2 regions of the Streptomyces sp. NPDC006798 genome follow, and region 1 is predicted to be linked to the other one. Evidence: riboswitches for the same ligand, from Rfam matches in the RefSeq annotation. Region 1 holds a riboswitch; the other holds the start of a gene.

Region 1 (7,359 bases):
ATTCCGCCAGCTTCGGCTCCAACGCCCAGGCCATGGCCGCCGGGCTCGCGGTGCTCTCGGTGATCGAGGACGAGAAGCTGGTGGCCCGGGCCCGGACCACCGGCGATCTGCTGCGTACCCGGCTGGCCGGGCTGGTGGACCGGTACGAGTTCCTGGCGGACGTCCGCGGCCGCGGCCTGATGACCGGGATCGAGTTCGGCCGCCCGTCGTCGCTGGCCCTGCGGGGCCGCTGGGCGATGCTGCAGACCGCCCGCAAGGGCCTCTTCGCCCAGATGGTGGTGGTACCGCTGCTGCACAAGCACCGGATTCTCACCCAGGTCTCCGGCGACCATCTGGAGGTGATCAAGCTGATTCCGCCGCTGATCATCGGCGAGCCGGAGGTGGACCGCTTCGTCACCGCCTTCACGGCGGTCATGGACGAGGCCCACAGCGGGGGCGGACTGCTCTGGGACTTCGGGAAAACCCTGGTCAAGCAGGCCATGGCACAGCGCTGACCGTCAGTTCGAAGATCATGCGTCCGGGAATTTTTTGCCTCTGGGGCAAGAAAGTTGCCTCAGAGGCATTTTCCTGGCGCAATGGACGTATGCAGAGTCCTCCCGGGGGCCACCCCCCGGACCCCCGATCCACGGCGCCCGGCGGGCCGGAAGCGCCGGAGTCGCTGCCCGACGTGGCGCCCAGGCTCCGCGATCTGCGCCGCCGGCGCGGACTGACCCTGGAGGCCGCGGCCCATCGCGCCGGGCTCTCGCCCGCGCATCTCTCCCGGCTGGAGACCGGCCGCCGCCAGCCGTCGCTGCCGATGCTGCTCGGTCTCGCCAGGATCTACGGTACGACAGTCTCCGAGCTGCTGGGGGAGTCGTCGCCGGAGCACGACCCGGTCATCAGGGCCGGGAGCCGGGAGCCGTCCCAGGCCGACGGGTGGACGTACCACCAGGTCGGCGGAGCGGGCCGGGCCATGCAGTCGCTACGGCTGATCGTGCCCTACGGCGCCCAGGGCGAGCTGGTCCGCCAGCACCCCGGCGAGGAGTGGCTCTACGTCCTCGACGGCCGGGTCCGGCTGTCGCTCGGCGACACCGCGCACGAGCTGGGCCCCGGTGACAGCGCGCACTACGACTCCCTCACCCCGCACCGGATCACCGCCGCGACCAGGGACGGAGCGGAGATGATCTTCGTCCATACGCTGCTCCAGAGCCCCGATATCTTCCATCCGCACTTCTGACGGCCCCGGGCCGGTCCGGCTCCGCCGCCCGGTCCCCGACGACCGTCAGAACCGCCCGACCGGTCCCGGTGACCGGCCGGGAACCCCTTCCGGCCGGGCCGGGAGACAGCCCCGGCCCCCGGGCCGGAGAAAGCAGAGGCCGTCATGGTCGAGAACCCCACCGCGGGCGAGGGCACGGCAGTCCCCGCCGACCGGCCCGTCCGCGAGCGGAAGGAGGAGGGCAAGTTCCCCAAGGGGATCTGGATCCGGCTCTTCGCCTATCTCGTGGCCGGACATGTCTTCGCGGGCTTCCTCTATCTCCTCTTCGAGGTCGGCGCGAAGTAGCCGTCGGGAATACGCCCCGGGCCCGTCAGGCGCCGGGGGCGTCGGGTGTCGGGGCGCCGCTGGTCAGACCGAGGTGAGCAGCCGCTCCCGCAGCCGGTCCCGGGTCTCCGGGGTCAGGCCGAGACCCCGGGACAGATACTCCTCGGTTCCGCCCCAGGCCGTGTCGATGGTGTCGAACGCGGCCCGCAGATAGGCCGGGCGCGCGTCGAACAGCGGGCTCAGCAGCTCCATCACCTCGCCGGACGTCCCGGCGGGCGCGTCGTCGGCCCGCCGGACCAGATAGCGGCGGTGCGGATCGTTGGACTTCAGATAGTCCGCCTCGATCGCCTCCCGCTCCACCCCGACCGCCAGCAGGGTCACCGCGATCGAGAGACCCGCCCGGTCCTTGCCCGCGGCGCAGTGCATCAGGGCCGGGACGCTGTCCTCGGCCAGGGTGCGCAGTACCCGGCCGTGCTCGCCGGTCCGGCCCGCGATCAGGGTCCGGTACGACTCCGTCATCCGGTCCGCCGCCCGGCCGTCCGCCAGCAGGGACCGCAGCTGGGGCAGATCGCCCCGGTGGACCACCTGCCAGAACTCGGCGCCGTCGGCGGGGTCGCTCAGCGGCAGATTGAGATTCCGTACCCCCGGCAGGGTCACGTCCGGGCCCTCGATCCGGATATCGGCCGCGTTGCGGAAGTCGAAGATCGTATGGAGGCCGAGACCGGCGAGGAAGGCGGTGTCGCTCCCGGTGGCATGGGCCAGATGGCCACTGCGGTAGAGGCGGCCGTGGCGCACCGTCCGCCCGTCGAGGGTCGGCATGCCGCCGACGTCGCGGAAGTTGCGGACCCCGGCCAGCTCGGGCTCGGTGGACGGAACCTGCGGCACCTGCTGCGTCACTGAGGGCTCCCTGTGGCGTCACTGCCGTCGGCTCGGACGCCGACGGTGGCGTGAACCCGACGATACGACATCGGTTCCCTCGGGCAATCTTCTTGTCCGACCGGGCCGGAGCGGTGCCGTCACGGTGTCCGGGCGGGGCCGGAGAGCGGCCGAGCCATCAGAGGATCGTAGGGTTCTGTCCGTATTCATGCCCAATAGGTGCTTGGTCGAACATGCCCTGTCTCATGGGGAGATGGGTGGTCGTCATGAGCAGGATCACAATCGTGACGTTGTGTGGCGGGGGGCGCCGGGCGTGACGCCCCCGGCGCTGGGGAGTTGACCCCGGGGTCTCCACGGAGGGTGACCGGCCCCGGGGTTCCCGCAAGATCGACCCCGGCCGCTCCCGTACCGCTTGGCTTGTTCCTGACGACATGGCCGGTTTAGGTTCACCGGACTCCGGACGGACCGCCGAATCCTGCCGCCGCCCGGACTTTCCTTCACCCGAACCACGTGGCAGGAGCGGGGGACCCAGGTAGTACGCCGATCCGGGCGACCGGACGGCTCGGGGTGAAGCCGTGCCCGACGGGCGCGGCCGGGCAACTCCAGCCCGAACCCGACAGCTCACCTCGCAGGCGCCGGAGAGGAATCGCGCCATGCCCGGAAAGGGTAAGCACCGCCGTCCCCGGACGACGGTCATCACACGCGGCATCGTCGCCGCCGGCACCGGCGGAGCCGCCATCGCCCTGCCCCTGATCGGGGCCACCGGCGCCCACGCCGCCGAACCCGCCGCCCCGGTGACGGCCGCCGTCGCCCCGGCCGCCCCCGCGACCCCGGCCGCCGCCGGGAAGGCCGCCACCGGAGCCACGACCTATGTCGTCGTCGCCGGTGACCATCTGTCCGGGATCGCGTTCGAGCGCGACGTCGAGGGCGGCTGGCAGCAGCTGTACGCCGACAACCGTACGGCCGTCGGCGACGACCCGTCCCTGATCCACCCCGGTCTGAAGCTCACCCTGAACGGCGGCGGCGCCGAGCGCCCGCAGTCCGGGACCGGCGACAAGCCGGCGAAGGCCGAGAAGAAGGCCGAGAAGAAGGCCGAGAAGAAGGCGGAGACCGGCAAGGCCGACCGCGCCTCCCGCGACGGCGCCCGGGCCGCCGCCCCGGCCCCCGCCGCCGAGCCCGCCCCGGCGAAGGAGGCCGCCCCGGCCCCGGCCGCCGAGCCCGCCGCCGCGGAGCCCGCCCCCGAGTCCGCCCCGGCCACGGGCGGCTGGTCCGCCCCGGTCGACGGCGCCGTCAGCACCCCGTACCGCGCCTCCGGCGCCATGTGGTCCAGCGGCTACCACACCGGTGTCGACTTCGCGGTGCCCACCGGGACCAGCATCAAGTCCATCGGCCCCGGCACCGTCGTCTCCGCCGGCTGGGCCGGTGCGTACGGCAACGAGGTCGTCATCCAGCACACCGACGGCACCTACTCGCAGTACGCCCATCTCTCCTCCCTCTCCGTCGCCGCCGGCCAGACCGTCAGCGGCGGACAGCAGATCGGCCTCGCCGGTTCGACCGGCAACTCCAGCGGCCCGCATCTGCACCTGGAGGTCCGTACCGGACCGGGCTACGGCTCCGACATCGACCCCGTCGCCCATCTGCGGAGCCACGGCGTCGACCTCTGAGCCCGCTGAGCGCGCCGGGCCCGGCTCGACCTGCTGAGCCCGTCGGGCGGGCCGAGCCCGCCGAACTCGCGTCCCCCACGACACCCCTGTCGTGGGGGACGCGGTGTATTCCCGGCCGGTCGCGGGATCACGGTGTGATAGATCACGGCCCGTCAACCCCTCCCTACGGTCGCGTAGGTCACATCCGGGAGGGGAGGATGGTTGCCGTGGGAGACGATTCGAGCACAGTGATGACCGGCGGGATCGGGTCGTACGCGGCGATCGGTGACAGCTTCACCGAGGGCGTGGGGGACCCGGGACCCGATGGAACCTACGTCGGCTGGGCGGACCGCTTCGCGGTACTGCTCGCCGACCGCGTACCGGAAGGCACCTTCCGGTACGCCAATCTGGCCGTACGCGGCCGGCTCCTCGACCAGATCGTGGCGGAGCAGGTGCCCAGGGCGCGGGCGCTCGCCCCGGACCTGGTGTCGTTCTGCGCCGGGGGCAACGACATCATCCGCCCGGGCAGCGACCCGGACGACGTGGCGGAGCGGTTCGAGCGGGCCGTCGCCGAACTGACCGGGGCCGTCGGCACCGTCATGGTCACCACCGGCTTCGACACCCGTGACATTCCGGTACTGCGCCATCTGCGCGGCAAGATCGCCACCTATACGGCCCATGTCCGGGCCATCGCCGACCGCTACGACTGCCCGGTGCTGGACCTGTGGTCGCTCCGGTCCGTACAGGACCGCCGGGCCTGGGACCCCGACCGGCTCCATCTGTCGCCGGAGGGGCATACCCGGGTCGCCCTGCGGGCGGGTCAGGTGCTCGGGCTCGACATCCCGGCCGACCCCGACCAGCCGTGGCCGCCGACTCCGCTGCGGGGCACGCTGGAGGTACGGCGCGACGACATCCAGTGGGCGCGCGAGTACCTGGCGCCGTGGATCGGACGGCGGCTGCGGGGCGAGAGCTCCGGCGACCATGTGGAGGCCAAGCGGCCCGATCTGCTGCCGCTGTGACGCCGGGTCCGAGGGCCCGCCCGTACCGGGAGCGGGCCCTCGGACGCGGTCATCCGGTCATCCGGTCACACCGGGACCGTCAGGCGTAGGTGTACCACTGGGTGTGGTCCAGCAGACTGGCCGGTGTGGTGTTGGTCCACGGGGCCATGTTCTCGTTCAGGGCCACCGCGCCGGTCGTGCTGGTGCTGGGCAGGTACTCGGCGCTGGCCGGGTGGAGCGCGTGCCAGTCGGCCCAGAGCTTGTCGACATAGGCGTGGTGCAGCCAGAACACCGGGTCGTTGGGGGACGTGGCGGTCTCCATGTGGCCCCAGACCCACCGGTGGACCCGGTTGTGCATGGCGTAGTAGCCGTCCGCGCCCTCCAGCCGGGCACGGAAGCCGCTCGAACCGTCCCGGAACGGCGCCGAGTCGTAGGTGGTCAGGGCCAGGGCGTCGGCGACCTGGGCCGCGGTGGGCAGCGTCGGGACCCAGCTGGCGAGAGAGCGCTTGAGGAACACCCCGGTATCGACCCCGACGGTGATGTTCCACTTGCCCGTGGAGTAGGCGAACGGGCCGTCCATGACCTGATCGTCCAGGGCGCGGCCGGTGCCGCCGAGGAAGTCCGGGGCCCAGAGGGACGACGCGGGCGTGTTGTCGACCGTCCAGTCCCAGTAGGGGATCGACACCGTCGCGTCGACCTTCTTCAGCTCGGCCTCGAAGTCGATCAGGTACTTGCGGTGCCAGGGCAGGAACGACGCCCCGAAGTGGCCCACGTAGACGCTGGTGTTCATATCGAGGGCGAAGCGGAGCCGGTGGGCCTCGACGAACTGGTCGTAGACGCCTATTCGCTTCACCTCCAGCACGGCGTCGGTGAACTTCTTCTTCTCGGCGGTGGTGAGGCTCGCCTGGTTCTTGCGTACGGTCATGTCGCGGGCTCCCCGGCTCAGACGGTGGGCATGAAGGGAACGAGCTGGGCGCCCTTGAGGCTCTCGACCGCGCCCCGCGCGGCGTCGAGCGGGGTCTTGAACCGTGAGTAGTGGTTGACCGCGCTGCTCCAGCCGTACTTGTCGTGCTTCATGATGTGGAGTTCGCGGCCGTCGATCAGTACCTGGTAGCCGCCGTGGGCGGCATGGGACTTGGCGGCGTGTCCCTCGGCGGGCAGCCCCTGGATGCGGCGGCCCTGGAAGACCTCGTCGAAGGAGTCGAGTCCCTTCGCGGGGCCGTGCGTGGTGTGGCCGCCGGAGGAACCGACGGCGGTCGCGGTGGCGACCCCGATCAGTGCCGTGCCCGCGGCTGCGCCCGCGGCGGCCCCGATGACCTGGCGTCGGGTGAATCTGGACATGACGAAACGACCTCCGGGAATCGTGGTGGAGGGCGGCCCCGGGGATGTCCCGAGGACGCCGCGGCCATGACTACCCGGGCCGTCGGCTTCGCAGTAGGGCGCCGAGGTCGGTTGGCTGCCATTGGGTCATGTCTTCGCAGGTCATCACGTTGCAGCCGGTGCTTCTCGGCGCCCGGCGCCCTGAGCCGTCACCCGCCGCGGTGAAGATTCTGTCGTGAAGGCGGGGTGAATATGAAGATCCTTCGGTGGAGCGGCGGCGCCGGAGATCCCGCCCATGATCGGAACATGGCCGGAAATCGGGCCATGTTTTCGGGGTTTATGTCCCGGATGGCGAGATCCCCGGCGCCGGAATCCGTTCCAGCACCCCACCGGCGAAGACGTCGTACAGCGGCAGCGACTCCAGATGGACATAGCCGATATGGCAGTCGCAGACCGCCAGCGGACAGGCCCTCGGGCGGAGCGCCGCCCGGTAGGAGCCGTCGTAGAGATTGCCCAGCTCGGCCCGGACGAAATGACAGCGCCGGACCGTTCCCTCGCCGTCGACGGAGATCACCGACTCGCCCGTACGGCAGGGCAGCCCCGCCGAGCGGTGGGGGCGTCTGCTGTACGGGAACAGCGGGTCGACCGCCGTCCAGGCGTCGGCCTCCGCGTCCTCGTAACCGCGGCCCTCCGCCGCGTTGACCCAGAGATAGACCTGGTCCGGGAGGTCGGCGCGGAGCCGCAGGGCGTCCTCGCGGTGCTCGGGCAGCCCCACGATCCCGACACTGAACCGGATGCCCCGGCCTGCCAGTTCACGGGTCCGGGCCAGGAACCGGTCGTACGGCGTCTCACCCGGATGGTACGTACACCAGAGCGCCAGCTTCTCCGGGTCGGCGTCGGCGAGCCACTCCGTACGGCAGCTGAGATTGGTCTGGATCGCCACCCGGCGGATGTGCGGCAGCCGGGACAGCTCCACCAGGGTCCGCCGGTACCAGGACCGGAC
Region 2 (7,359 bases), on a different contig from region 1:
CCCGCCGGGACCGCAGGACCGCGACCGGCGGCTCGCCGCCGTACTCGAAGTGCTGTATCTGATCTTCAACGAGGGGTACACGGCCTCGTCCGGCGACCGGCTCCACCGCGCCGACCTGGCCCGGGAGGCGATCCGGCTGACCCGCCGGGTCCGGCTGCTGCTGCCCCGCGAGGGCGCGGTCACCGGACTGCTGGCGCTGATGCTGCTCACCGAGGCGCGCGGCCCGGCCCGCAGCGGCCCGGACGGCGAGCTGATCCCGCTGGACGAGCAGGACCGCACGCTCTGGGACCGAACCGCCGTCGCCGAGGGCACGGCGCTGGTCGAGGAGGCGCTGGGCCAGGGCCCGGCCGGGGTCTACCAGCTCCAGGCCGCCGTCGCGGCCCTGCACGACGAGGCCGGGCGGCCCGAGGAGACCGACTGGCCGCAGATCCTCGCCCTGTACGACCTGCTGGTGGCGATCGCCCCCGAACCCATGGCCGAGCTGGGGCGGACCGTCGCCGTCGCCCGGGTCCGCGGGCCCGAGGCCGGGCTCGCGGAGGCCGACCGGCTGGCGGACCGGCTGGCGGGCCACCACCGGCTCGACGCCGTACGGGCCCATCTGCTGGAGGAGGCCGGACGGCCCGCCGAGGCCAGGGCGGCGTACGAACGGGCCGCCGAGGCCACCCTCAGCGGACCGGAGGCCGACTACCTCCGCCGCCGGGCCGCCCGAATCGTCGGCTGATGCCGGGCTTGACCTTTACGTAACGTCAACTTCTACCGTTCAGGTCATGGAGTGGTCGATCCAGGAAGTCGCCCGGCGCGCCGGGACGACCAGCCGCACCCTGCGGCACTACGCGGACATCGGACTGCTGGAGCCCCGGCGGATCGGGTCGAACGGCTACCGCTACTACGGGCCGGACGAGCTGATCAGGCTCCAGCGGATCCTGCTCCTGCGCGAGCTGGGGCTCGGGCTGCCCGCGATCGCCGGGGTCCTGGCGGGCCGGAGCGACCCGGCCGCCGCGCTCCGGGCCCATCTGGAGCTGCTGGAACTGGAACGGGACCGGCTCGCGCGCCGGATCGCCTCGGTGCGGACCACCCTGCTGAAGACCGAACGAGGGGAAGAAGTGATGGCCGAGGACGTGCTCGACGGATTCGACGACAAGCGGTACGAGAAGGAGGTCACCGAACGCTGGGGCGCCGACGCCTGGCGCGACGGCCGGCGGTGGTGGTCGGCGCTCGGCGAGGAAGAGCGGCGGGCGCGGCTGGTGGAGCACGAGACGATCGCCCGGCACTACGGGCGCGCCTGCCAGGAGGGCGCCGGGCCCGGCGACGAGCGGGCGCAGGAGATCACCCGGCGGATGTACGCCTGGCAGTCGGCGGTCCGGCCCCCGTCGAAGAGCCACTTCGCCGGGCTCGGCGAGATGTTCGCGGCGGACCCGCGGTTCGGGAAGAACTACGACAAGTACGGGGAGGGGACGGCCGCCTTCGTCCGGGACGCGATGCGGATCTACGCGGACCGTCAGCTGACCGACTGAGGCGGGCTCGGGGGACCGGCGGGGCCAACGGGAATCCGCCGGTCCGGCGAGGACGGCGAGGACCGCGAAGGCGACAGAGCCGGGTTAAAACGAATGAAAAGCGATTATGTCGGGCGTGGTCGGCGGGATTCGCGAAACCGATGAGGCCGCGGGGGCGGAAATGGTCGTCGGTGGTGCTCCGGATGGCGTAAGGTTGTGTTCAACGACGCGGGGTGGAGCAGCTCGGTAGCTCGCTGGGCTCATAACCCAGAGGTCGCAGGTTCAAATCCTGTCCCCGCTACTGAAGACACGGCCCGGTGTTCCGTAACAGGAACACCGGGCCGTTGTCGTACCCCCTGCCAGTCGCCGTTCGGTCCGCCGTTGCCCGGCCGACCCCCGGTCGCCCCCCGGCTGTTCCCACGTCGTCCCCCGTCCGGCCCTCCGCGGGTCGCCCTCCGCCCGTCCGGCCGGGACGCTGAGGGGGGAGGAGAGCATCCGTGGCGGAGGAAGAACAACCGAACCTGTCCGGTGGTGCCCGGCGACTCGCCCGGATGCTGCCGTCGCTGATGATCATCGTGGGTGTGGTCTTCGACCTCTCGACCCCGTCGAAGTTCACCGCCGCCCCGATGTTCACGGCCGCCCCGCTGCTCGCCGCGCCCTTCTTCTCCTTCTCCGTCACCCTGGCGACCGGGATCTTCGCCGTACTGACCGAACTGGCCCTCGACTTCTACAACAGCCTGCTCGACGAGACCCAGGCGTATACCGAGCTGACCACCGTGATCACCGTCTCGGCGCTGGCCCTCTTCATCAACCGGGTCATCACCCGGAGCCAGCAGCGGCTCGCCTCCGCCCGGGTGATCGCCGAGACCGCGCAGCGCGCCGTGCTGCCCACACCCGCCGAGGAGATCGGCGGGCTACGGGTCGCCGCCCGGTACGAGGCCGCCCTCGCCGACGCCTTCATCGGCGGCGACCTCTTCGCCGTCCAGGAGACCCGGCACGGGGTGCGGCTGGTGGTCGGCGACGTCCGGGGCAAGGGCCTGGGCGCGGTCGAGGCCGTGGCCGTCCTGATCGGCGCCTTCCGCGAGGCGGCCGAACGGGAGCCGACGCTGGAGGAGGTCGCCGCCCGGCTGGAGCAGGCCCTGGTCCGGGAGGGGCTGCGCAGGGGCGGCGACACCGAGGAGAACACGGCCCGCTACGAGGGCTTCGCGACTGCCGTGATCGCGGAGATCCCGCACGGGGCCGGGGTCGTACGGCTGCTCAACCGGGGGCACCCCGAACCGCTGCTGCTGCGGGGCGACGGCCGGGCCCGGTTCCTGCCGCCGGACGACGCGGCCCTGCCGCTGGGGATGCGGGAGCTGGGGGAGTGGCCGGGGCGGACCGAGACCCATCCGATGCCGGCCGGCTCGACCCTGCTGCTGTACACGGACGGGCTCTCCGAGGCGCGGAACCCGGCGGGGGCCTTCTACGACCCGGGGGAGCGGCTCGGGGGCCGGGTGTTCCCGGGGCCGGGGGAGCTGCTGGACGCGCTGGTCGACGACGTACGACGGCACACGGGCGGCGGATCCACGGACGACATGGCGCTGCTGGCGGTCACGGGGCCCTTGGTCACGGGACCTGAGTTCTCCGGGCGTGCGGTCTCCGGTACTCCGGCTTCCGATACCCCGTCTGCGGATGCCCCGGCTTCCGATACCCCGGCCTCCGGATCTGGGGCTTCCGGGTCCGCGGCCTCCGGATCCCCGACCCCCGGGACCCCCGAGGACGGCTGATCTCCGGATCCCGTAGGCCGGCTTCCGGCCCCGGTGGCCGAACCCCGCCGAGGGTCCGTCCGGCGCCGGGACAGGCGGCGCTCCGGGCTCTTGGATAAAGACTTGACCAACCCTTCGCCGGGTGTCGGCGCCTATGTGCCATTGCACAGCCCATTTATCGACCGAGAGTAACCGAGTCGTCGCTCTGCATATATCAATTGACGGTCCGTCAGTGGCCGCGAGCGCCCCGACGGGGCGTCAGGGACCCGTTTTGCCGGTCGGCTCGCCCGATTTGGCGAGCTTCTGTCCCGGTTGATCCACCAGATGGGTTTAACGATCATCAGGAACAGCTTGGAAAACATTCCCGGTGTCTATTAACGTTCGATAACGCAGCGCGGTCGTCCCAGCCGCCGTCAGGGCGGCTCCGTGCTCATGCGCCGAATCCCGCAAGGGAACCGGGGAACCACTTCTTGGGGTGAATCGGGTGACTCCGCAGCCTGCGGAGTCACGCGTAGGAGACCTTCCTGCTCCGAACCCGTCAGCTAACCCGGTAGGCGAGAAGGAAGGAAAGGAGCACGCCTCAGTGGCGTCCAACACCCCTGCCCCGCAAGCCCCCGCCGGGCCCGGGTACTCGCACTCCGGCTTCCGTGAGGACGGCGGTCCCGAGCGTTCCACCGACGAGTGGAACCCGAGCGCCGAGACCATCGGTTCCAACCGCGGCAAGCACCGCGTACTGCGCCAGCAGCGCCGGGCCTTCGCCCGCAGCTCCACCGTCCTCGGTGTCGGTGTCATCGCCGCGGTCGGCGCGGGCGGCATCGCCACCGCGCAGGACAAGGCCCCGATCACCATCTCCCTGCCCGACGGGCTCGGCGGCGACGAGGAGGGCCCCGCCCCGGTCGGCCTCGCCACCATGGGCGCCCCCGGTGCCCAGGCCGAGGAGGCCGACGCGGCCGCCGGTGACGCCCTGCGCTCCCGGATCCTCCAGCAGGCCGAGCAGCAGCAGGCCACCGCCGACGCGGAGCGCCGCGCCGCCGCCGAGAAGGCCGCCGCCGAACAGGCGGCCGAGGACGCGAAGCAGGCCGCCACCGACGCCAAGAAGAAGGCGGACGAGGCGAAGAAGAAGGCCGCCGAGGAAGCCAAGAAGAAGGCGGAGGCCGAGCGGCTCGCCAAGCTGGCGAAGAGCTTCTCGCCCCCTACCTCCAACTACCGGATCACCTCGGTCTACGGCCAGTCCGGCTCGATGTGGTCCTCCGGTCAGCACACCGGTGTCGACTTCGCCGCCTCGGCGGGCACCCCGACCAAGGCCGTCGGCGCGGGCACCATCAAGTCCGCCGGCATGGCGGGCGCGTACGGCCTCCAGACCATCCTCCAACTGAACGACGGCACCGAGGTGATGTACGCCCACCAGTCGTCGATCAACGTCAGCGTCGGCCAGAAGGTCGCCGCGGGCGACATGATCGGCCGGGTCGGCGCCACCGGCAATGTCACCGGCGACCACCTCCACCTGGAGGTCAGGACGCCCGGCGGCTCGGTGATCGACCCCCTGGCCTGGCTGCGCAGCAAGGGCGTTCCGGTCTAGGCAAACCCCCGCGGCCCGCTTCTCTCGTGGACCACCGGCAGTTCCGACGCATCACCCCCCGACGTCGGAGCTGCCGGTTTCCGCATGTCCGGGGCGGAATGTCCGGGGCGGCCGGGTTCGGGGCGGCCGGGTTCGGGCGCGGAACGCCGTACGGGTCAGACGCGGTACGGGTTGTACCCCTCGTAGTCGCGGTACGGCGGCGGCACCCGCACCGCGCCCGCCGCCCGGGCGCCGTAGGTGAGCGCCGGTCCCGCCACCGCCTTCCGGTTCCACATGTGGTGCAGCAACTCCTGCTCCCTCGCCACGAAGTCCGGGTCGGCGGCCCCGCGCGACGCCCGGTCGCGCAGAAAGGCCAGTGACGTCGCGAACCGTACGTACTCCGACACCGCGTGCGCGGCGGTCGGCCCCCCGGCCCGGCGGGCGAACGACCGGGCTTCGGACCTGGCCCGCATCGACGACAGCGCGGCGGGTTCGGCGGGCGCCAGCCAGCCCGCCGCGGCGTACGGCGGCAGCGCCACCGAGATCGTCCGCAGCTCCCGCTGCCGGGACCAGATCGTCAGCCAGGTCAGCAGCGCGAAGGCCGGGACCATGAACATCCCGTAGACCAGATAGAAGCCGAACGGGCCGAGGTAGGACGCCGAACCGTTCCAGAGCGCGTGCATCGCCATCGACAGCAGCAGCCCCAGCACGGGCAGGACGAACCGGCGCAGCCGGTGCCGTCGGGCCGCCATCGCCGCGAAGCCCAGTCCGAGACCGGTGAGCACGGTGAAGAGGGGATGCGCGAACGGCGACATGACGACCCGTACGAAGAACGTCGCCGCCGCCGAGGCGATACCCGAGCCGCCCGCCGACTGCTCCTCGTCGAAGGCCGTCCCGAGATAGAGGATGTTCTCGGTGAAGGCGAAGCCGGTCGCGGTGAAACCGGCGAACACCACACCGTCGACCAGACCGGTGAAGTGCCGCCGCCGGAAGAAGAAGAGCAGGAAGAGCGCGGCGGCCTTGGCGGTCTCCTCGACCACCGGGGCGACCAGGGTCGCGCCCAGATTGTCGGCGCTCGTCGGATCCGCGGTGGCGGTGGCGATCCACTGGATCGCGAAGGTGTTGGCCAGGATCGAGACCAGTGCCGCGGCGAAGGCGCCCCAGGCGAAGGCGAAGGCGAGGTTCCGCCAGGGCCGGGGCTCGACCCGGCCCAGCCAGCGGAAGGCCGCCAGCAGAAGGGGCACGGGCAGGGTGGCGAGACCGAGGCCGACCAGGAAGCCCTCGGAACCGGTCTGCTCCCGGACTATCGCCAGGATCACCAGCGCGCACAGGGCCAGCAGCAGGATCAGTATCCCGGCCCGGATCGCCTTGCTGCGCCAGATCCGGGAGACCCGCGGCTTGTAGCGCCAGCGGGAGCGCTCCGGCATGGCGTCGAAGACCGGCCGGGCGTCGTACGCGGGCACGGCGGGGCCGCCGGAGCCGCCGGTGCCCATCGGGCCGGTGGTCTGGGCGGTGCCGGTGGGCCAGGTGGCCTGGGTGGTGTCAGCGGTGTCGGTGGTGCTGATGGGTTCGGTGGTGTCGGTGGCGGGATTCGGCTGGTGCGGGTGGGACCGGGGCGGGGTTCCGGTCGCGTCCTCCGGTGGTACGGGCCGGGGCCCGGGCAACCCGGTGCGTTCCGGATCGGGTGGGGACGCCCCGGCCTCAGGGGGCGAGGGACGCGGTACGGGACGGGATGCGGACGGCTCGGACACCCGTCGACACTAACGATCCCCTGTGACAACCGGCGACGGGGCGCCGTGATCCCTGGCCGGTTCGCGCGATACACCACCGCGAATCGCCCCGACCGCGACCTTTCGAACGGCGTCCGGCGGCGCCGGACACCACCGCCCGGGGCCGTTCCACCCGGTCCGGGACCGCCCGTGGCCGTGCCGCCCGGAGGACGCTCCGCCGTGGCCGTGCCGTCAGACCCGGCGGAAGAGGAGATCCCGGACGACGTGGCCCTTGTCCAGACCCTGTCCCTCGAACCGGGTACGGGGCCGGAAGCCGGGCCTCGGCGCGAAGCCGCCGTCCTCGGCGGTGTTCTCGAAGCCGGGGTGCGCGGAGAGCACCTCCAACATCTGCTCCGCGTACGGCTCCCAGTCCGTCGCGCAGTGCAGTACGGCCCCCGGCTTCAGCACCCGCGCGGCCAGCGTCAGGAACTCGGGCTGGATCAGCCGCCGCTTGTGGTGCCGCTTCTTCGGCCACGGGTCGGGGAAGTACACCCGCATTCCGTCGAGCGCGCCGGGCGCCAGCTGCTCCCGCAGCAGGATGATCGCGTCACCGTTGGCCACCCGGACGTTGGTCAGCCCGTTCCGCTCGGCGAGGCCGAGGAGGTTGCCCTGCCCGGGGGTGTGGACGTCCACGGCCAGGATCCCGGTCCCGGGGTCGGCTGCGGCCATCCGCGCGGTCGCCTCGCCCATGCCGAAGCCGATCTCCAGGACGACGGGCAGCCCGTCGAACATCGCACCGAGATCGAGCACCTCCCGGCCGTCGATGTCGAGGCCCCAGACCGGCCAGAGCCGTC

The links. Region 1 has a riboswitch for cyclic di-AMP ahead of ABZ714_RS09730 (LysM peptidoglycan-binding domain-containing M23 family metallopeptidase). Riboswitches for the same ligand answer to the same signal wherever they lie in the genome.
Region 2: another riboswitch for cyclic di-AMP. It lies ahead of ABZ714_RS31920 (M23 family metallopeptidase); the one in region 1 lies ahead of ABZ714_RS09730 (LysM peptidoglycan-binding domain-containing M23 family metallopeptidase).

What each region holds. Positions count from the first base shown of each region.
Region 1 is NZ_JBEYIS010000011.1:7,562-14,920, reverse strand. It holds gene ABZ714_RS09750 (aspartate aminotransferase family protein) at 1-494, shown strand, start outside; gene ABZ714_RS09745 (XRE family transcriptional regulator) at 584-1,216, shown strand; gene ABZ714_RS09740 (DUF6126 family protein) at 1,361-1,540, shown strand; gene ABZ714_RS09735 (tyrosine-protein phosphatase) at 1,604-2,416, opposite strand; cyclic di-AMP (ydaO/yuaA leader) riboswitch at 2,884-3,043, shown strand; gene ABZ714_RS09730 (LysM peptidoglycan-binding domain-containing M23 family metallopeptidase) at 3,049-4,059, shown strand; gene ABZ714_RS09725 (SGNH/GDSL hydrolase family protein) at 4,257-5,057, shown strand; gene ABZ714_RS09720 (tyrosinase family protein) at 5,137-5,961, opposite strand; gene ABZ714_RS09715 (tyrosinase cofactor) at 5,979-6,377, opposite strand; gene ABZ714_RS09710 (STM4011 family radical SAM protein) at 6,694-7,359, opposite strand, start outside.
Region 2 is NZ_JBEYIS010000074.1:21,422-28,780, reverse strand. It holds gene ABZ714_RS31940 (sigma-70 family RNA polymerase sigma factor) at 1-721, shown strand, start outside; gene ABZ714_RS31935 (TipAS antibiotic-recognition domain-containing protein) at 768-1,514, shown strand; tRNA gene ABZ714_RS31930 (tRNA-Met) at 1,721-1,794, shown strand; gene ABZ714_RS31925 (PP2C family protein-serine/threonine phosphatase) at 1,991-3,259, shown strand; cyclic di-AMP (ydaO/yuaA leader) riboswitch at 3,664-3,810, shown strand; gene ABZ714_RS31920 (M23 family metallopeptidase) at 3,822-4,817, shown strand; gene ABZ714_RS31915 (PrsW family intramembrane metalloprotease) at 4,973-6,289, opposite strand; gene trmB (tRNA (guanosine(46)-N7)-methyltransferase TrmB) at 6,758-7,359, opposite strand, start outside.